Persicimonas caeni: one gene and its partner. The protein of the gene in region 2 binds, or shares a complex with, the protein of the main gene of each other region. Links are inferred from orthologs where the notes say so. Each region holds a gene or a part of one and is shown on either strand. Other genes may lie near its edges.

Region 1 (10,046 bases), 2.8 Mb from region 2 along the record:
CGAGAACGGCCGCTCGAGCCAATTGTCCTGCGCGTGCGACTCTCGTGACGGGCGCAACCCGCATACGAGCACCGGACGGTCCTCGGCGGTGTAGCTCGTCTGCAGCAGTTCGACCTCCTCGAGGCCGCTGTCGACGTCGACGATCAACAAATCGGCGAGCTCTTCATCGGCCTCCCCCATGACTTCAAAGCCCGATTCTTCGAGGGCTTCGGCCATCAAACGCCGGACGGTGGCGTTGCCCTCCCTCAGCTGGATTCGATGCGCTGTCGTCTCACTCATCGGTGCACTCTCCGAACAAAGAAACGGCCGACACGTACACTCGTGCCGGCCGTTTCTACTGTGTCACAATCGCGGCGATTAGGCTACTTCTGAGCCACGGCAGCCACGTTGTTCTCAAGCCACGCTCGCAGAAGCTTCATGCGGTAGTGGTCGAGCTTGTAAGCTCCGCCCTTGTCCTTCTCGTCTTCGAGAAGTTTGTCGATGGTGTCGACCATACTCTTGGTCGGCACGCGGTAGGCGGCGAAGGTGAGCACTTCACGCACTTCGAGGTTGTCGTGGGCCAGATTCTTGGCGACGACCGGGCCTGCTGCCTGTGGCGGCAGACGGCTCAGCTCGTAGGCGGCCTTCTTGGCGACGACTTTGTCCTTGCTGGCGAGCAGCTTACCGAAGCAGTCGGCCTGGTCGGCGGGCTTGCCCTTGGCCAAGCACTTGCCGCCCTCCTTGATGGCCGGGATGAAGCTCTCGTACTTCTTCTTGAGCTCCTTCTCCTTGGTGTTCTTGATCAGCGCCACGAGCCCGTCGAGGCCGTCGGCGTCGGTCAGGTAGGCGTAGGCCTGTGCCATCATCCAATTGAACTGGTAACGGTCCGTGATCGGCATCTCGCGCGGGGTGCCCTGCACCTGAACGGCGAGCTTCTCGAGGTCGGTGATCACGCCCTTTTCGGCCATCTCGAGCAGCGCGTCGGTGCCCGCGCGGTCACCCAGGCGGACCAGCGAGAACGCGGCGTCCTGGCGCAGCTGCAGCTCGACCTGGTAGTCGGTGATCTCGTCCCACTCTTCTTCGATCTTCTCCTTCTTGACGATGCCGGCGAGCACCTCGGTGGCTTTCTTGTCGCCGATATCGCCCAGGCCGTTGATGATCTCGCTGGTGGCCTGCGCCTCGGTCACGCGCCACTGGATGGCGTGCTGACCGGAGAGCTGCTCGGGGGCTTCCTTGGTCGAGTTGAGGTCGGCCAAAAACGGCTCGACGGCCTTGGAGGTCTTCAGCCCGCCCAAACGCACCGCGGCGACCGCCTTGGTGCGGTTGGCCGGGAACGAGAAGTTCGGCGGCTTGTTGTACTTGAGGAGCAGGTCTTGGACCTCCTTGTTCTCCCCTTTGAAGGTCTGAATCAGCAGCGGGACAGCCGGGCTGCCCAGCTGTTGGACGGCCAAGCCGCACTCTTTGGAGACGTTCTGGCCCTTCATGTTGCCCAAGAACAGGCCCTTGACGAGCGCTTGCTTGGCCGGCTCGTCGATGGACTGCGGGGTCTTCTGGGCGATCTCACCCATGACCTCGCAGCTGTAGGCGTGCAGCGCGATCGGGTAGTTGTCGACGTCGAGGTTGAGCGTCTCGGTCAACAGGCCGACCATCTGCGGGTCGGGCATGTGCGCGAACGCCTGCAGAAGTCCCTGCTTGAGCTCGTTGTCGTCGCTCGACTTGTAGAGCGCGATCATGTCCGGGATCGCCTCTTTGACACCGGCTTCGCCGAGCGCCGAAGCGGCAGCCGACGCGTAGCCGGTTGCGTTCTCCTGCACCTCTTTCATGTAGGCGTCTTTGGCCTCGGGCACACGAAGCTGCACGAGGATCTGCATGGCGTCCTTCTGGTTCTGGCCACCGTCGAGGTAGACCTTAGCCAGCGCGGGAGCGACCTTCTTCTTGGCCTCCTCGTCGAGCTCGCCGAGCTTCTGCAGCGCCAGCGTGCGTCCGGTCGGATCGTCCTCCATCAGGCGCTTGCTGATGTAGTCGGGGTTCTCCCAATCGGGCTGCTCACAGGCGGTGAGCGCCGGCACGAGGCATAGGGCGACCAGCGCGGCGGCGAGTTTGCGCCCGGCGGTCGTTTTCAATAGTGCGAGGTTCATCGACTCCTCCTTCTTCGGAATCCGTATGGAAGCGCGCCGGCGCCCCGGGAGTCGGGGGGCCGGTGCGGTACTTCATGCTGGTAATCAACAACTTTCAACGAGTTGCTGCATTGTTCGGCGAAGCGCTGCCGAGGTCAAGGGGCGCTTGTGCGTCCTCTTACTCGTCGTCAGCTTGGTCCTCTTCCTCGATCTGGGGCACGTAGCCGATATACGGCAGGTTGCGATACAACTCGGCGTAGTCGAGCCCGTAGCCGATGACGAACTTGTCGGGGATCTCGAAGCCGGTGTACTCGATGGGCACCTCGACCTTTCGGCCGGCCGGCTTGTCGAGCAGCGTGACCACCGACAGCGACTTCGGATGACGCGTCTGCAGGTTCTCGAGCAGGTACTTCATCGTCAGGCCGGTGTCGACGATGTCCTCGACGATCAACACGTTCTTGCCTTCGATGGGATCGGAGAGGTCCTGAGTCATGCGCACCACGCCGCTCGACTTGGTGCTGTCGCCGTAGCTGGACAGCCCCAGAAAGTCGACCGACAGGTCCAGGTCGATGTAGCGGACCAGGTCGGTCACGAACATGAAGCAGCCCTTGAGCACACCGATGATGTGGACTTGCTCGCCTTCGAAGTCGGCGGTGATTTGCTCGGCGAGTTCACGGTTGCGCTTGTCGAGTTCCTCGGCGCTGATGAGGACTTCGATGTCGTCTAGCAGATTGTCGATGGCGTACCTCTCTTAGTTAACGTCTCCAATAAACCCGCCACCCACAGCGGCTCGAGAAAGCCTCGAGCCCTCCGCGAGCAACTCTGGGCTAAATCCACGCGTTATTCATCAATTCGCCGAAGCCGCCGCCGCCAGGCACGATATAGTGCTTGTCGGTCAACCCGCTCTCCTCGTCCCAGCGCTCGCCGGGCACCGTGTCGAGCACCTCGTCGGGGCTCATACCCCGGTCGAGCCGGCAGGCGTACATGATCACGTCGGGGTGGTCATTCTTGAGGCGCCGGACGAACTCGGGGGTAAAGATCAGGTTCAGCGTAATCAGACGCAGCGGCTCGCCGCCGAAGGTCTCCTTGTAGTAGCTGATCGCCGTCGACAGCGACGAGCCGGTCGCGCCCATCGGATCGGGGAACAGCACAATGCGCCCGTCGACCGGCCCGCCGATCTTTTCGCCCGAGACCTTGGCGCCGACCACTTCGTCTTGCGGGTTGGTCACCCGGCTCATGATCAGGTGGTCTTGGCGGACGCGGACGGGGTTCATCAGCTCGTTGAGGTAGGTGTAGCAGACCTGCGAGGGCAAGATGCCGGCGCGAGCGATATCGACGGTGACCACCTCGGTCTCGTCGTCGATGAGCTCGCCGCGAAAGACCCCGCGGCGGGTATGCTCCTTCATGCGGCTGTGAACGGTCGCCTTTTTTCGGGGGAACTCGGTGTTGATGACCGAGATGAGCAGGCGCTGGTACAGAATCTCGATGAGCCGGTTGAACTGCGGCTGGCCCACATCCGGCGAGCACAGCTTGGCGAGCTGCGACAGCGCAAACGGATCGTTCAGGATATGAACGTTGTCGCCGTAGCGGTGCTCGATCTCGTTGAGGTTGTACGACAGATTCGAGTATTGAGAATCCACGGTCATGCCTCCTCGTTGGATAGCTGTTCGCTGTAGCCCTGGGCGAAGCAGCGCCGGCAGCGCGCCTCATACCGCTCGTCGGAGCCCACCAGGACCTGCTGGGGGTTGGTCGCCAGCCGGTAGCTTCGGTGTGCGGGGTTGCCGCACTTGACGCAGATCGCGTGCAGTTTGGTCACGTACTCGGCGGCCGCCAGAAGCTGGGGCATCGGGCCGAACGGCTCGGCGCGATAGTCTTGGTCGAGCCCGGCGACGATCACCCGGCACTGCTTCTGAGCCATCTCGTTGCAGAACTCGATGACGTCGAGGTCGAAGAACTGGACCTCGTCGATCCCGATGACCTCGACGTGCGCGTCGAGCTGCTCACGCATCTCGCCGACATCGGCGACCGGGTAGCTCGGTAGCGCTTGTTTGCTGTGGCTGACGATCGACTCGGCGTCATACCGGTCGTCGATTTTCGGCTTGAAGATCTGCAGATTCTGACGCGCGTACTGGGCGCGTTTGAGCCGACGGATGAGCTCTTCGGTCTTCCCGGAGAACATCGGCCCGCAGATGACCTCGATCCAACCGACATCGCGAGGTTGAATAATCATGTTCGGCGGCGCACGGAGGCGGGGGGACAACTACACAAATTCGACGCGGCTGATCTTTAGTCGCCGAGTCGAATTGCTGCAAGGGTCGGAATAAAAAACGAGACTTTGTTGTCGGATGGGCCCCTCTGCTCTAGCCTTCCAACTCCGGGAAATACTTCAAGAGTAGCCCACCGACCTCGAGCCCGAGCGAAAGATCCCCTTTGATCTTGACCCGGTTCTCCAAGTCCTTGGGGCGCACGTCGCCGCGGGCGAGCTCCTCGCCCATCTCGAAGGTGGCGCCGATGCGCAGGCTGGGGGCGCCGGCCGGCATCTCGTAGTCGTTGAGGATGAGGTGGACGACGATGGGCTGGTCGAGGTCGTCGGCGCTCAGGTCCAGGACGAATTCGCCATCGTAGCGCTCGAACTCGTCGAGAAACTCGCGGGTGACCTTGCGTGGCACGTCGGTGTCGTTGGCGCGCTTTTCGGCGAGCTTGGCGACCTCGAGCACGTGGCGCTTGAAGTCTTCCCAGCGCGCTGCCTCCCCGGCGACGGTGACCACCGGAAAGTCGATCATCTCGTCGGCCTCGACCTCGCAGCCGTCGGGGCGGAACTCGTAGGTGTACTTCTCGTCCGTGTCGGTCAGGTGGACCGAGACGATGACGGGCGTGTCGTAGGCCGAGGCGAACAGTTCCCGGCGCGCCTCGAAGAGCGCGGGGACGTGCTCGAGGAAGAAGGTCTCGGTGTCGACTCCGGGGGCCAGCGCGTCTTCGAGGTTCATGGTCTAGTCTTTCTTCTTGAGGTTAATGGTCGACCAGAGCATCGCGCAGGTAATGCCCATAAAGAACATGTTGCCTGCGACCAGTGCGCGTCCGTCACACGCGCTCAGAGTCAACGCCACCAGAGCCAACGCCCACACTTTATACATCGTTCGTCCTGTCATCGCTCGTCCTTGACCGCTCTTGTCGCCACCCGTGGCGAATCTCGTGTCCACTGCCAATGCTTGCTCGTTTCTTACCTGCTGGTTCGTTGCTGATTGCAGACTTGTTAGCGTTGTGAAGTCAGCCAGTCGTCGGTGATTTCGCCGCAAAAGACGTACTCGACCGGTCCCGTCATCCAGACGACGCCGTCGCGAAGCTCGATGCGCAACACGCCGCCGGGAAGTTCGACCTCGACGGGGGCGTCGGCGTGGCAAAGACCGGCGTCGATGGCAGCCACGGCCGCGGCGCAAGCGCCTGTGCCGCATGCCTGGGTGCGCCCCACGCCGCGCTCGTAGACGTCGACGCGAATCGCCTGCGGGCCGGTCTGCTCGACGAACTCGACGTTGACACCCTCGGGAAACTCGGGGTGTGCTGCGTTGAGTAGCTCGCCGATCGCATCGATGGTCTCGATGGGGGCTGCCTGAAAGGTCACCGCGTGCGGGTTTCCCATGTCGACCTTGACCAATTCGGCTGTGAACCCGTCGTGGTCGACATGTGCCGGCTCGGCATCGAGCTTGGCCTCGCCCATTTCGACGGCGACCTGCCAGGTGCCTGCGCCCTGCTCTTCTACGCGACACGGGCGCGGCCCGGCGTCAGACACGATGGTGAGCGCGTCGGCACAGAAACCTTCGACTTGCACCAGGTGGCGCACCACGCAGCGCACGCCGTTTCCACACATTTCGGGGCGCGAGCCATCGCGGTTAAAGATGACCATGCGCGCCTGAGCGTCTTCGAACTCGGAGAGCACGAGCACGCCGTCGGCGCCGACGCCGCGGTTGCGGTCGCACAGCGCCTCGACATGGGCTTCGACGTCGGGGGCGTCGGCTTCGCGCACCACGACAAAGTCGTTGCCAAGACCGTGGTATTTGAAGATCGGAAAGGACTTCACCGGTGGAAAACGGCTCACTTCTACAACGCGTGTGTTTTAACGGCCCACTTCATATGCCGGACGTGCCAAAAACTCAACCCAAAAGGCGCATTTAGCCGGGAAAAACCCCGGACCGAGGCGCCGCCGGGTCGCGCGGCTAAGCTCCGGCGACCACTGCACACAGTTCGTGCCAGGTCTCTTCTTCGGTGTCGACGAACTCGTATCCCATGCCGGGTCGAAGGTCGGCACCGGCGAACATATCATCGTCCTGAGGCTCTTCGACGCGTGCGACGCGCGCCCGAATGCGAAAGATCCCCTTGTCCTCGACACCGAAGATGAGCGTGTGCTCCTCGCCGATCTCGAAGAGGAAGTCCGAGCGCACAAAGATGCCCGTGGGGCTGATATCGACGCTGTCGAGCGGGATCTCCCAGCCCTCGCTGTCCTGGACGACGACGTTCGTCTCCAGTTCGCGCCGGTTGTAGCGGCGAAGCCCAGCGAAGGAGGGCTTGGCTTGCGGCGAGCGTCGAATATGCGTGTAGGGTGAGCCGAACATGGGGACCTCCGTATCCATTCGAGCGGTGCGACGTCCGTGTCGCGTCAATTTCAAACAGCCAATGATGTTCACGTGGGTTGCCCGAGAGAGCCGACAGGCGGCGCACGTCCTTGTGCGCCCTTTGCCATCCTTGGCAAGCCTGCCGACTCTTTCTCGCGATGCTTTCAAGCGGTTCTAAGCAACGCCTCGGTGCAATACCTACATCCACCGTACATCACGTTGGAGGGCCGTCAAATTTTTTGGGGCGGGGCCTGAGCGGGCTTGTAGAGGGTATCGACCACGTCACGGTACTTCTGGAGGACGGCGCGGCGGCGCACTTTGCCTGTCGGGGTGAGCTCGCCAGCTTCGGCGCTGAGAGGCTCGGGGAGGATGTGAAATCGACGCACGGTCTCGAAGTGAGGGAGCGCCTCGTTCAGTTTGGCGATCTCGCGAGCGACCTGCTCGCGGATTTGAGGGTGGTCGGCGAGCTCGGCGCGCGTCTCGAAGCTGATGCCGTGCTGGATGGCCCAGGTCTCAGCGGTCTCGTCGAGGGTGATCATGGCGGAGATGAACGGCCGGTCGTCGCCGCAGATGACGGCCTGGTGGATGAACTGGCACTCGTTCAGACGAGTCTCGAGCTGTTCGGGAGCGACGTTCTTACCGCCGGAGGTCACGATGAGGTGCTTCTTGCGCCCCGTAATGTAGAGGAAGCCGTCGCGATCGAAGCGGCCGAGGTCGCCGGTGTGGAACCACCCCTCCTCGGCGTCGACTGCAGCCGCGGTCTGGTCTTCGAGGCCGTGGTACCGGCGCATGACCATTGGCCCGCGCACGAGCACCTCGCCGTCCTCGGCGATCGTCAGGTCGACACCCGGCAGCGGCTTTCCGACACTGCCGAAGCGAAAGTCGTCAGGCAGGTTGAGCGTGGAAACCGCCGCGGTCTCCGTCAACCCGTAGCCCTCCAAGATGAGGATGCCGGCGGCGTGAAAGAATTCGGCGAGGTCGGCGCGAAGCGGCGCGCCGCCGCAGAACAGAAAGCGCACGTTGCCGCCGAACAACTCTCGAATCCGGTCGAAGACGACCGTGCGGTACAGCTTGTCTTCCAGTCGGTCGAGCGGGCCGAGCGCCCTGCCCTGCTGACGCAGGCGGCTAAACTCCTTGCCGCGGCGCATCGCCCGCTCGAACAGCGAGCTGTCCGGGCCGGCCATGCGGTCACGCTCCGAGAGAAGCTGGGCGTGAATCTTCTCGAAGATTCGCGGCACCCCGGCGAAAAAGGTCGGGCGCACCTCCCGAAGGTTGGTGACGACCGACGGCAGGTTCTCGGCGAACGCCGTTTGCACGCCCGTTCCAATGGCCGCCAAAAAGAGCATTTTCGCGAAGATATGAGCCAGGGGTAAAAAGAGGAGCTGGCGATCGTCGGGGGTGAGCACCCCCAGTTGAGCGATGGCATCGACCTCGGCGGCGAGGCTCGCGTGGGTATGCTCGACCCCTTTGGGGGTGCCGGCGGTACCCGAAGTGTAGATAATCGTCGCCAGGTCCGCGGCGTCGACGCCCTGGCGTCGGTCGGCCACGTAGCGATGGTCCTCGGCCACACGTCGCCGCCCGACGGCTGCGAGCGCATCGAAACTCGCGATCCAGTCGTCGTCTGCGTCGATGACCTCCTCGAGCCGCACCTGTCGCCTGCCCTTCCAGTCCGGATTGGCCAGCACGGCGGCGTGGTCGAGGTAGACGACATGTCGTAGGCAAGAGAGCGCCTCGCGCATCTGGACCAGCTTGTCGAGCTGGCTCGGATCTTGGACGAAGGCCACCTGCGCCTGGCTGTCGCGAATGATGTGGGCGCATTGCTCGGGGAGCGTCGACGGGTAAATCGGCACGATCACGGCCCCCGTCATGGCCACCGCCATATCGATCCACACCCACTCGATGCGCGTGTCGGAGAGCACGCATATGCGGTCACCCGGCTCGACGCCCAGGTCGATGAGTCCGGCGGCGAGACGCTCGGTCTGCTCCCACCACTCCTTCCATGACTGCTCTTCCCACTCGCCGTTTTGCTTGTGGAGCAGCGCTGCGCGCGGTCCGAATTCGTTGACCCTGCGTTTGAACAGCTCGAGAATGGTCTCAGTCATCTTTTTCATTCCTCACAAACAAAGACCCACGCCAGTTACGACGTGGGTCTCGATCTTGCGGCTCGGGCAGGTATACCCGGTCGAGTTTAGAAGTTGAGCAACGGCGCCGAATCTTGCGAGCCGAGCTCTTTGAGCTTCGTCATCATGGTACCGCGGTAGTTCTCGAACTTCAGCAACTGGCGCTGGATACGCGCCACGCGCTGCTGGTAGCGCTTCAGCGCATTCGGGCCGCCGGTGTCGAGGATGTCTCCCTTGGGCAGCGGCAAGATGCCCTGAATGTTGGTCTTCACGGTGCGGTCGCTGTTGAGCAGCTCGACCTCGATTTTGCCGTCATCGTCCTTTTCGAGCTCCGAAACGGTCACCAGGCGCCCCTGCTTGGGCATGTAGTCTTCGCTGCCGCTGCGCTGGGCCAGGTGGTCGTAGTCAAAGAGCACCGCGAAGCGGTCCTTCTTGACGACTTCGTTGCCCTTGACCAACTGCTCGAGCTCTTTCTTGTCGGCCTTGGTCGCCTTGGCGTGCTCGTCGAGCATCTGCTCGAGCATGCTGGCGTCGACGGTGTAGCTCGTCACGTAGTCGATGATTTCCGGGCCGAGGAGCAGGCGGTTGCCGCCCAAAAGGTTGCCGTCGGGGGCAATCTCGAGGTCGGCGAGCTTTTGGTTGAGCTCGTAATCGGGCTCGGTCGGCTTGAACTGACCAATCAGCTTCTTGGCCTCGTCGAGGGTAGCCACCTTGGGCTTGAGCGCCTCGTGAATCCGTGCCGCGTCGTCACTGCGCGCGTTGTAGATCTCGCGGTTCTGCATCGAACTCGATGCGACCCAGCCGAAGATCACGCCGACGAGCAGCAGGCCAACCATCAGAATGACGGTGGCCGGCGAGAACGTCGAGCCACCGGCGGCCTTGAGATCTTCGTCGTCCAGCTGGATATCAGCCGCGGGTTTCCGCGAGGCAGTCGAGCTGCTCGAAGTCGCGGACGAAGACGTCGACGGACCCGACGGCTGGGAAGGCTTCGACGGTTGCGGTCGCTGCGCGGCGGGTTGAGCCGAACGCGGCGGCGCCGACTGCGCGCCGGGAGGCGGCCCCTGTGAGCCAGGAGGCGGGCCGGATGCCCCGGGGGGCGGCCCAGCCTGGGGGCCGCCGTGCGGCGGGCCTGCCTGAGCGGGTCCACCTTGCGCTGGGCCGGCCTGCGCCGGACCAGCAGGTCCCGGGCCGTCGGCCGGCGTCTGCGACCCCGGCGCGGCTGC
Region 2 (10,083 bases):
GCCGAAGCGCGCCAGAGCTATCTGCTCTGCGCGCCGCTGGAGGCGCTGTCGGCCATCGAACTACGCCAGCAACACGACGTCGTCCTCGAGTTGCGCGCCTTGTCGCGCCAGGGCGGCTTCGATGGCTTGTCGATCCGCGCCGACTACGTCAGCCCCGAAGGGTTCGTCGACGGCAGCGCCCATCTGTTTCTGACCCGTGGCACCGCTATCCCGTCGGACATGGGCGTCGATGCGCGCACCGCTCTTCGAACTGGGTGCGAGCCGATCGAAACACAGTGCGGCCAGATCGATCTGCCCGCCGATTTGCGCCTCGCCGAGACCGGACAGGGTACCGAGGTGCTCGCTCCCGGCGAGTCCCTCGCGTTCGACGACGGAAGACGCACCCTGCACCTGGTACGCGCGCTCGAGCGCCCCGTGCTCGACCCGCAATGCACCACAGACGAAGTCTCGCAGCGCCTCGGCGTCCGCGGCTATGGCTATATCGAAGCAGTCTCAGTGATCCGTTACTGATTGGATGATGAACGCTCACCGAAGTTGGAGAAGAACCATGCGTGCACCCATACCCAAGCTCCCCGTTGGCCGCCTGTCGGCGATCTTGGTCGCCATCGCCCTGCTCTGCGCCGCCGGCTGCGCCGATGACTCCAGCGCCGGATTCGACAGCCGTGCGATGGCACCGGCCAATAACTCCGGCGGCTCGACCGGCGTGGGCCAGTCGGGCGCACAGGATTTCGGCCGCTTCCGCACGCTCGTCGAGCAGGGCGAGATTCCTGCGCCGAGCACGCTCGACGCCGTGGGCTTTTTCAACGAGCACAAATTCGAGTTGCCGCCGGCTGACTGCGGCGATGACATCTGCCTGCACGGCATGTTCGGCGTGCAGGGCAACATGATCAACGGGTCGAACTGCACCACCGTTGCGATCGGGTTCAACACCCCGCACCAGCCCGATGACTTCCAGCGCCCGCCGCTCAACATGGCGATCGCCATCGACACCAGCGGCTCGATGCACGGCGCTTCCATCGATTCGGTGCGCCAGGGCTTGCAGCTGATGGCTGACGAGCTCGCGCCCAAGGACGAAGTGGCGCTGGTCACCTACTCGAACAACGCGCAGCTCGTTTTCCGGTCGACGCCCGAAAACGATCCTGATCGCGCCGAGCTCAAGACACAGATCGCCAACTTGTCGGTGGGTGGCTCTACCAACATCTACGACGGGCTCAAGAAGGCCGCCGAGCAGGTCACCACTCACGCTGCCGGCGACCGCCAAAACCGGGTCATCCTGCTGTCCGACGGTTTGGCCACCGCCGGGATCACCCACACCGATCGCATCATCAACCTGGGCGCCTCTTACGCTCAAAATGGCGTTGGGCTGACCACCATCGGTGTGGGCCGCGAGTTCGACCTCGAGCTGATGCGCAAGCTCAGCGAGGCGGGCGCGGGTAACTTCTACTTCATCGAAGACCTCACCACCGTCGAGGAGGTGTTCGTCGAGGAGATCAGCTCCTTTATGGTCCCGCTGGCTGAGGATGTCAGCGTCACCTTCGATGGCGCCGAGGCCTATCGTTTCCGCGCCGCCTACGGCACCCGCGACTGGATGGGCGACGATCATGACGCCAGCATCTATATCCCGGCCATGTTCATGGCGAGTCGCCAGAGCATCGACGACATCGGCCCGGGCGGCGGACGACGCGGCGGTGGTGGTGTGATCTTGCTCGAACTCGTGCCGACCAACGATCCGGACATGCTCGCCCAGACACCGGCTGGCGCGCCGGTGGGAGATCTCACCCTGACTTACCGCAAGCCGGGCACCGAAGACTTCGTCGAGCAGACGATCTCGTTGTCGAACCCGCTGGCTCCGGGCGAGACGCCGGCCGAAGGTGAGTTCGAGAATTTCACCGTCGAAAAGGCCTTTGTGACGCTCAACATCTACGCCGGCTTCAAGATGGCGACCGATCGCGCCTCCCACGGTGCGCCGAATGCGGCGCTCAACGTGTTGGTGCCACTGGCCGCCAACGTCGAAGCGTGGCTTGCCGCCCAGGAAGAGGCCGATGCCGACATCGAGGCCGATCTCGCGTTGATGTACCAGCTCATCGAAAACATCGAGGAGATTGGCGGCGAGGAAGAGGTCGGGCAGCCGCCCAACCCGTGGCCGAGCGATTGAGCTCTGGTTGCCGAGGGTGGGCGGAGGTGGTTAGACTGGAAACCTGCAGTCACGCCTTTGCCCACGGAGCGTCATGCCCACTGTGATCGCCGGTACCGGACACTACGTGCCCGAGCGTGTGGTGACCAATGAAGAGCTCGCCCCGCTGTTGGGTACGACAGCCGACTGGATCGAAGAACGCACCGGCATTCGCGAGCGCCGCTATCTGGGCGCTCGCGAATCGGCCTCGACAATGGGCGAGCACGCTGCTCGTGCGGCGCTCGAGAACGCGGGGTGCTCTTCGCAGAGCATCGACGCGATCATCTTCGCTACGCTCTCTCCCGATGTCACCTTCCCTGGCAGCGGCGTCTTCTTACAACGAAAATTGGGACTCGCACCGATCCCTGCGCTCGATGTGCGCAACCAATGCTCGGGCTTTCTGTACGCCCTTTCGGTGGCGAACGCCTGGCTGGCGACCCACACCTACGAACGGGTGCTCGTCGTCGGCAGCGAGGCACACTCGCCGGGGCTCGACTTGAGCCCGGAAGGACGTTCCGTCTCGCTTCTGTTCGGGGACGGCGCAGGCGCCGCCGTACTCGAGTGGCGAGACGACGGCGATGCCGGGGTCATCGAGGTGTCGCTGGGCGCCGACGGCAAGGGCGCCGAGGCGTTGTGGTGCGAGGCGCCAGGCTCGACGAGCCGGCCGCATATCTCGTCGGACGATCTCGAGGACGGTCGCCACTTTCCCCACATGAAGGGACGCACGGTCTTCCGAGACGCCGTTCGCACGCTCGAGCGTGAGATCACGGCACTCTTCGACCGGCACGGGGTCGGCGAGCATGACGCTGCAACCGCGCTCGATGACATTTTGCTCGTCCCCCACCAAGCCAATCGGCGCATCAACGAGATGGTCGCCAAGAATCTGGGGCTGCGCGACGATCAAGTCGTGCATACGATCGATCAATTCGGCAACACCACCGCCGCAAGCTTGCCGATGGCGCTCGATATCGCTCGGCGAGATGGACGCGCCCGCTCGGGCCAAATGGTGGCGATGGCCGCCTTCGGCAGCGGCTATACGTGGGGCACGGCGCTTCTACGCCTGTAGAACTGCGCCGCCCAGATACATCACCAAGAACGCAGCACGCCCGCCGTCAAAACCGACGGCGGGCGTGTACGACCTGAGGCTGATTCAACCCTTCGGGTTTAGTCTTTCAGGAAGGTGCGATACATCCACAGGTTCTCCTCCTGGGCATCGACGATCCCGTCGATCACGTTTGCAGTGGTGCGATCGCGATCTTCCTCGGCGCTCTCGATCAGGTCGATGCTGTTCTCGTTGAGCGCTTGGATGTCGTCGACAAGGTTCTGGACCATCTCACGCCAGTTAGGCGTGCCGGTCTCTTCGTTGAGGCGCGCGTTCTCGACGAACTCGCCCATCGTCGAATGCGGCTTTCCGCCCAGCGCCAGAATGCGCTCGGCGATGTCGTCGGCCCATTCGGCCGTCATCAGGTAGCCCTCTTCGAACTTCTCGTGCAGCTTGAAGAACTCGTGGCCCTTTACGTTCCAGTGGTAGTTGCGCAGCTTCTGATAGTACACCATATAGTCAGCCAGAAGCGTGTTCAGATGCTCAATCGTCTTTTCGGTCGCCATCTTTTCCTCCGTACTGCAAGTGTGTGCTTCGTTGGTGGTCAAACCTTTGTTAAAGATCGTTGCGGCATCAAGCTATGCTCGAGTCGACTAGCGTCAAGCACGAGTTAGAGAGATTCTAAATACCCTTCGGGCACCGCGCCTTGGAGACGTATGACAGAAGTTCGAATCGCATATACGACGGTCCTCGAAGAGCCGCGCACAGGGTGGTTGGGCGAGGCTTTGCGGTGGATGGGAAAACACCCGATTCTAGCGGGACTTGTCGGTGGACTGGCCGCCGTGCTGTTTGCGGTGGCGCGTGCATTCGAGGGGGTGCGATCCGCACCGTTCGACGCGCTGATCATCTCGGCGATCGTGGTGATCGTGTGGATGGTGCTGTTCTACTTTTTACGAGGATTCTTCACTCGTCAGGCGCTCCGCACCGTCGAGGTGCGCCGAGACATCGAGGTGACCGACGAGGGGTTCCGGTGGTTACAAGACGATGAAGAACTGGTGAAGATCGAAGAGCCGCGCTTCGAGCTCTTCTCGACGCCCGTCCCCGACGAGAAGCTCGACGAGCGAAAGCGCGATCAGCCCTGGCCCGTCTGGCTGGTGGTGAGCGGCCGCGACGGCCGGTTTGTCTTGGAATCGAAGATCACCGCCGGGGAGGCGAGTGAGTACCCGAAGGTGGATGACGAGGTCCTCGAGGCGACCGATGAGGCGCTTCCGACCGGATTGGCGTCATCTCTGTTGAGCTGCGCAGGCCGAGTCACAGACTAGAGCCGACACCCTCTTCCTCGAAGCTTTTGCGGTACAGGTAAGCATCCCAAGCGTGGATGGCCTCTTGAAGCACCCGACGCTCGGCGTCGTAGCTGATGGTGCGAAGTGCCTCCGAGAACGGATACCACACCGCCTCGTCGACCTCGTGGTCGTGGTCGGCCACATCGCCGCTGGTGTACTTCATCAAGAAGAAATCGACCGTCTTGCGCACGCGAATGCGGTTGCCGCTCTCATCGTCACGGCGGGTGTACCAGTACTCGACGTCGCTCAACTCTGAGAGCACGTCGCCGTTGCATCCGGTCTCCTCACGCGTCTCACGGATCGCAGCTTCTTCGGGCGTCTCCCCTTCCTCAATGCATCCCTTCGGCAGCCGCCAGCTCGGATTTCCACCGCGCGTGGGGATCTGAACCAGGCACACGAGGTTTTCGCCTTCGACTTGGCGAACGAGGACGCCCCCAGAGGAGTGTTCTTGTTCGTTGCTTTGGGATGAGGACTTGGTCGCCATGCGCTGCTTCGGAAGATGGATGCAGGTGAGTGGAAGCTTATTTCAACCCCTTCTGATTAAGGCGAAGTCAGCGACACGTCAAGTTTTGTCTCATTGTGCCAACGTCGATAGGCCCTGCTCGAAGACCTCGAAGAACCCGTCCAACTGCGCGTCAGATATGACGAAGGGCGGACTCAGCGCGAGCACGTTGCCGTACACCCCCGAGGGGAGTACGAGGTAGCCGTGTTTGCGACAATAGTCGGTCAGCGCCAACGCCAGCGCTCCGTTAGGCTCGCGTGTCGCCGCATCCTCGACCAAATCGATACCGAGCATCAATCCGCGCCCGCGCACGTCGCCGATGACTGTCGGAAAACGCCTAGCCAACCCATTCAATCGATCGAGCAAGGCTTCGCCACGCTCGCGCACTTTGCGCGGCCACTCTTCTTCGACGATCGTGGCGATCGCCGCCTTCGCCATCGCGCAACCGAGTGGGTTCCCCAGGAAGGTCGATGTGTGAATCGCCTCTCCGGAACTCAGGCCCCACGAGCCCATGACCTCCGGGCGGCCGATCGCCGCCGAGATAGGAAAGCCGCCGCCCATGGCCTTGCCAATGCACATGATATCGGGAATCACGTCGACGTGCTCGCAGGCGAACAGATCACCCGTGCGTCCCAGGCCGGTGTAGATCTCGTCGAAGATCAACACGAGACCAAACTCGTCGCACAGCTCGCGAAGCCCCGCCAGAAACCCGGGCGGAGGAACGACCTCGCCGCCGCGGCCTTGCAAAGGCTCGACGATGATGGCGCCAATCCCCTCGCCGCCACTTGCCGGGTGGGCGAGGATCTGTCGCAGGTGCGTAAGAACTGCCGACGAGACTTCCTCGGCCGGCGTTTCGGGATCGAGCCCAAAGGGCGGCCGATACGGATCGGGAAAGGGCACGTGCTGGACGTGCGGGCTCAACTGATCGAGGAACGGCTCACGAAATTCTTTGCGATAGGCCGTCGCGCTCAGCGCGCCGTACGAGAGGCCGTGATAGCCGCCCCAAAACGCGATCACGCCCGGCTTTCCGGTGTGCATCACCGCCGTCTTGAGCGCTGCCTGCACGGCATCGGCGCCCGAGAGGCCAAAGATCGACTGGCGCAAATCGCCCGGGGCGATCTCGGCCAGCAAGTTGCCCAGTTCGACTTTGACGCGACTCGGGTAGACATCGCCCATGGCGTGGGTGAGCCGTCCGACCTGCTCGCGGGCCGCTTCGACGACCTGGGGCGGATTGTGGCCCAACCCGCATACCGCGAAGGCCGCGGTCAGGTCGACATAGACGTTGCCGTCGACGTCTTCGATATTGGCGCCCAGCGATCGCTCCCAGACAATCGGGTCCTGAGGAACACCGGTCTCGCGCTCGCGGCGAGCTCGCCGGGCGGTGATTGCCGGGCACTCACTCTGGGCGAGGTCACTGACCAGTTCGATCGATTTGGGGCCGGGGATCTCGGTTTGCAGCGACGGCAACAGTGCACCGAACGCGGAACTTGTCTCAGACATAGGAGGGGCCAGTCGTGGTACAGGAAGGCCTGTGGGGCACAAGCTTAGAAGTTGAACGCCCCCGATAGCATCGGCACCGGGGTAAACTCACGGCTCTCGTCGATCACCAAGGTATTTTGGTCGTCTTGGCGACGAATGAAGACCAAGGCGAACTGCAGCGCGCTGCTCCCGTTCGACCAGGTGCCTCCCAACGAGATCGTCGGGCCTTGCCCATGGGGAAAGCTCGAGTCGAACTCGGGATCCTCGAAGCGAGCGCGCCGCGACTCCAGATCATTCCACTCGCTGTTGTCTTCGACGCCGAAAAACGTCCCCCAGCTACCGCCGAGGATATACTCGAGATTGACCGAAAAGCGGTCGCTCACGAACCAATTGGCGCCGAGCGTGGCGGCGATCCAGTGGCCACCGGCCGGCAAGGTGAGGTCGACCGTTTCGACCGGGCAGCTCTCTGCCTGGAACTCCGAGCGCGTGCAATCGTCGCCGTAGCGGTCGTAGCCGGCGAACAGGGTGGCAAATCCGAGCAGCCCGCCGCTCAAGACCACCGTATCGCTGGCGTGGAAGTCGGCGAGCACGCCGCTCCCCAATCCGTACTGGTAGGTGTCGAGGTTCATCGAACCGTTGGCCGCGACGCCAAAGGGGAGCACCGAAACGATCCAGTTTCTCGATTCGTGCAGTTTGTATTTGCCCGACACCGACGTAATGAGATCGCCATCGCCGGCCGGCAGCACCACGCCCGCGGTCACGGCGAGTCTGTCGCTCGCCCCGTAGGTGATCAAGTTGCCCAGAAAATTGTAGTTGGAGTACGAGAGCGTCCCTTCGGAGACGGTCTGTGCCATCGGCACGAGCACGTTACGGTCAGCCACCGCGCTGATCTTTCGGCGCTGGTCGACCGGAGCAAGACCTAGATTCTCGGTGTAGAACTGATCGGCGCTCGCGGCTCCTCGGCGCCCGAAGTCGGGATCGCGGGGAGTCGTCGCGAGTTTTCCCGACACAAACACATTGGGCCGGACACCAGCGGGAACACTGTCTGCTTTTGGCTTGTCACTTCGAGCTTTGTCGGTGGTCTGTTCGGCCTCCACAGACTCGGGTGTCTCGGGCGCAGGAGCGGCCCCGTCAGATTGAGCAAATCCCGAGGCCGGAACACCGAGCGCTGCGAACAGCGCCAGTAGACAGCCTCCTACACATGTCGGACATCGCATCGAGGACTCCGTATCGCTCACTTATCAGGCATCCATCAGGCATGCTGCGCCGCAAATATCCCTACAAATGCCAGTCATCTGCGGGAAACTTCCGCGCGCGCGTGAAACGCCGTATACTCGACGCGACACGCAAGTCATGCTCAAGCTACCATCTTGCCGATCTCTCGGTGTCAATATGTATCAGATTGTGATTGTCGACGAAAACGCCGAAGTCCCGGTTCCCGGCGCCCGCTCGGACCACCAGTTTCGCGTGCCCCAAATCGGCGAGCATATCCTCGTCAAATGGCGCGGCCAGACCAAGGTGTGCGAGATCGAGGACGTCTGGACCCACGTCAACCTCGACCAAAAACAACCCTACCAAGGCGCGGTTCAGGTGCTGGTACGCTGGTCGAAGGGGATTGATCCGCAATTGTATATCCGGCGGTTCAAACGCTGATTTGGTTCGGGAACGAACCTTTTTTGAACTGCGTTGTCCTGCAGAGTCTCGACGACTCGTGACGCGCATTGACGACTCATCGGCCGATATCGACCACTCGTCGGAAAGTCGTTGAGACAGTGCGCGACAGTGCACTAGTTCCTACCGTGGAACAAATGTGTCACGGACGGTGACCCGGCTGCATCTTAGCTTCTGAAAACGACGGCCCAAGCGGCCCGGCGGGTTACCCGAGCGTTGAAAATAGGACAACTAACATGTTGCAGTTGCGATCAGATTCACCGATGAGCAAAGTCGATCCCGACATCGATTCGACGACCGAAGAGTCGCGGCCGTCTAGCCGCATCTCGGGCTTTTACCGAATGTCGATGGACGAGCGTCTCGAGTGTCTGCTCGACCATGGGATCATCGACGAAGAGGACGCGAGCATTCTCCGTGAGCGCGACGGGGGCCTCGACCGCGAGACGGCCAACAAGATGGTCGAAAACTGCGTGGGCGTCTTCGAGTTGCCGTTGGGCCTGGGACTGAACTTTACGATCAACGGCAACGACTACGTGGTACCGATGGCCGTCGAGGAGCCCAGCGTGATCGCGGCGGTGAGCCACTGCGCCAAGATTGTGCGGCAAAGCGGTGGGTTCGAGTCCGAGTGCAAATCGAACGTGATGATCGGCCAGGTCCAGGTGGTCGGCTGCACCGACTTCGAGGCGGCCCAGGAGGCGATCCTCGCCCATCGCAGCGAGTTGGTCGAGCTGGCCAACTCCTTCGAGCCGAACATGGTGGCGCGCGGCGGCGGCGCCAAAGATATCGAGGTGCGCATCCTCGACGGCGGCGACTACCGCAAGATGCTGGTGGTCCACCTACTCATCGACGCCGTCGACGCCATGGGCGCCAACCTGATCAACACGATGGCCGAGGGCATCGCCCCGCGCGTCGAGGAGTTGACGGGCGGCAAGGTCTTCCTTCGGATTCTTTCGAACTTGGCCGACAAGCGCCTGGTGCGATCGCGCTGCAAGATCCCATTCGGCGAGTTGGCCTGGAAAGGCTACAGCGGCCGCGAAGTCGCCGAGGGCATCGCCTACGCCAGCCAGTTCGCCGAGACCGACCCGTACCGGGCGACGACCCACAACAAAGGGATCATGAACGGCATCAGCTCGGTGTGCATCGCCACCGGAAACGACTGGCGCGCGGTCGAAGCCGGCTGCCACGCCTATTGTTGCCGTGACGGTCAGTATCGCCCCATGGCGGTATGGTACATCGAAGACGAGTGCCTCGTCGGCGAACTCGAAGTGCCCATGCAGGTCGGCACCGTCGGCGGCCCGATTCGGCTGCACCCGACGGTCCAGCTCGCTCATCGCGTGCTTCGCGTCGAGACGGCCAGCGAACTGGCCGAGGTCATGGGCGCGGTCGGATTGGCTCAGAACTTGGGTGCGCTCAAGGCGCTGGCGACCGAGGGCATCCAGCGTGGCCACATGTCACTGCACGCGCGCAGCGTCGCGGCAACCGCCGGCGCTACGAGCGACGAGATGAGCCAGCTCGTCGAGCGCCTCATCGAAGGCGGCGACATCAAGGTGAGCCGCGCAAAGGAGCTCTTGGTCGAGCTTCGCTCGGAATGATCGAGCAATCGAGCGATTGAGGAATAGCAAAAGCCCCGGCCGTGGGAGTAGCGGCCGGGGCTTTTCTCTTTCTTGCTCGTTATGTTTATGCGCTCTCGCCCTCTCACTGCACGTACGACGAGATGCGTTCGAGGACGCGGGCGTTTTCCTCCTCTTTTTGACGCTCGAGCAAGGCCTCGTAGCCAGCGTAGCCGCCAAAGCGACCCAACGAGACGACCGCCGCCATGCGGATGTCGGCATCCTTTACATCGAGGTACTCGGCAACTTTTTCGGCGCCCTGC

Evidence for each region.
Region 1: the proteins of FIV42_RS18310 (region 2) and dapF are in contact, whole or in part, in a solved structure (PDB 5YGU), measured with the Escherichia coli proteins. The link is inferred for Persicimonas caeni from one-to-one orthologs.

What each region holds. Positions count from the first base shown.
Region 1 is NZ_CP041186.1:7,748,548-7,758,593, forward strand. Bases 4,270-7,162 are described here. They hold dapF (diaminopimelate epimerase), read right to left. Parts: upstream 6,190-7,162; coding sequence 5,350-6,189; downstream 4,270-5,349. Other genes in these bases: FIV42_RS28840 (thymidine kinase), read right to left, coding at 4,270-4,326; FIV42_RS28845 (hypothetical protein), read right to left, coding at 4,457-5,083; FIV42_RS30450 (hypothetical protein), read right to left, coding at 5,087-5,245; FIV42_RS28855 (PilZ domain-containing protein), read right to left, coding at 6,308-6,703; FIV42_RS28860 (AMP-dependent synthetase/ligase), read right to left, coding at 6,934-7,162. In the rest of the region: FIV42_RS28820 (DUF4388 domain-containing protein), read right to left, coding at 1-279; FIV42_RS28825 (HEAT repeat domain-containing protein), read right to left, coding at 363-2,117; hpt (hypoxanthine phosphoribosyltransferase), read right to left, coding at 2,275-2,754; FIV42_RS28835 (uracil phosphoribosyltransferase), read right to left, coding at 2,924-3,736; more of FIV42_RS28840, read right to left, coding at 3,739-4,269; more of FIV42_RS28860, read right to left, coding at 7,163-8,805; FIV42_RS28865 (hypothetical protein), read right to left, coding at 8,892-10,046. UniProt on the Escherichia coli protein: Involved in the succinylase branch of the L-lysine biosynthesis and in the biosynthesis of the pentapeptide incorporated in the peptidoglycan moiety. Catalyzes the stereoinversion of LL-2,6-diaminopimelate (L,L-DAP) to meso-diaminopimelate (meso-DAP).
Region 2 is NZ_CP041186.1:4,966,448-4,976,530, reverse strand. The notes cover bases 3,285-6,214. They hold FIV42_RS18310 (NUDIX hydrolase), read right to left. Parts: upstream 5,043-6,214; coding sequence 4,527-5,042; downstream 3,285-4,526. Other genes in these bases: FIV42_RS18305 (aspartate aminotransferase family protein), read right to left, coding at 5,133-6,214; FIV42_RS18315 (hypothetical protein), read left to right, coding at 3,932-4,537; FIV42_RS18320 (Dps family protein), read right to left, coding at 3,338-3,781. In the rest of the region: FIV42_RS18335 (hypothetical protein), read left to right, coding at 1-510; FIV42_RS18330 (vWA domain-containing protein), read left to right, coding at 548-2,155; FIV42_RS18325 (3-oxoacyl-ACP synthase III family protein), read left to right, coding at 2,229-3,239; more of FIV42_RS18305, read right to left, coding at 6,215-6,560; FIV42_RS18300 (hypothetical protein), read right to left, coding at 6,605-7,549; FIV42_RS18295 (hypothetical protein), read left to right, coding at 7,932-8,192; FIV42_RS18290 (hydroxymethylglutaryl-CoA reductase, degradative), read left to right, coding at 8,474-9,802; FIV42_RS18285 (hypothetical protein), read right to left, coding at 9,906-10,083. UniProt on the Escherichia coli protein: Master regulator of 5'-end-dependent mRNA decay.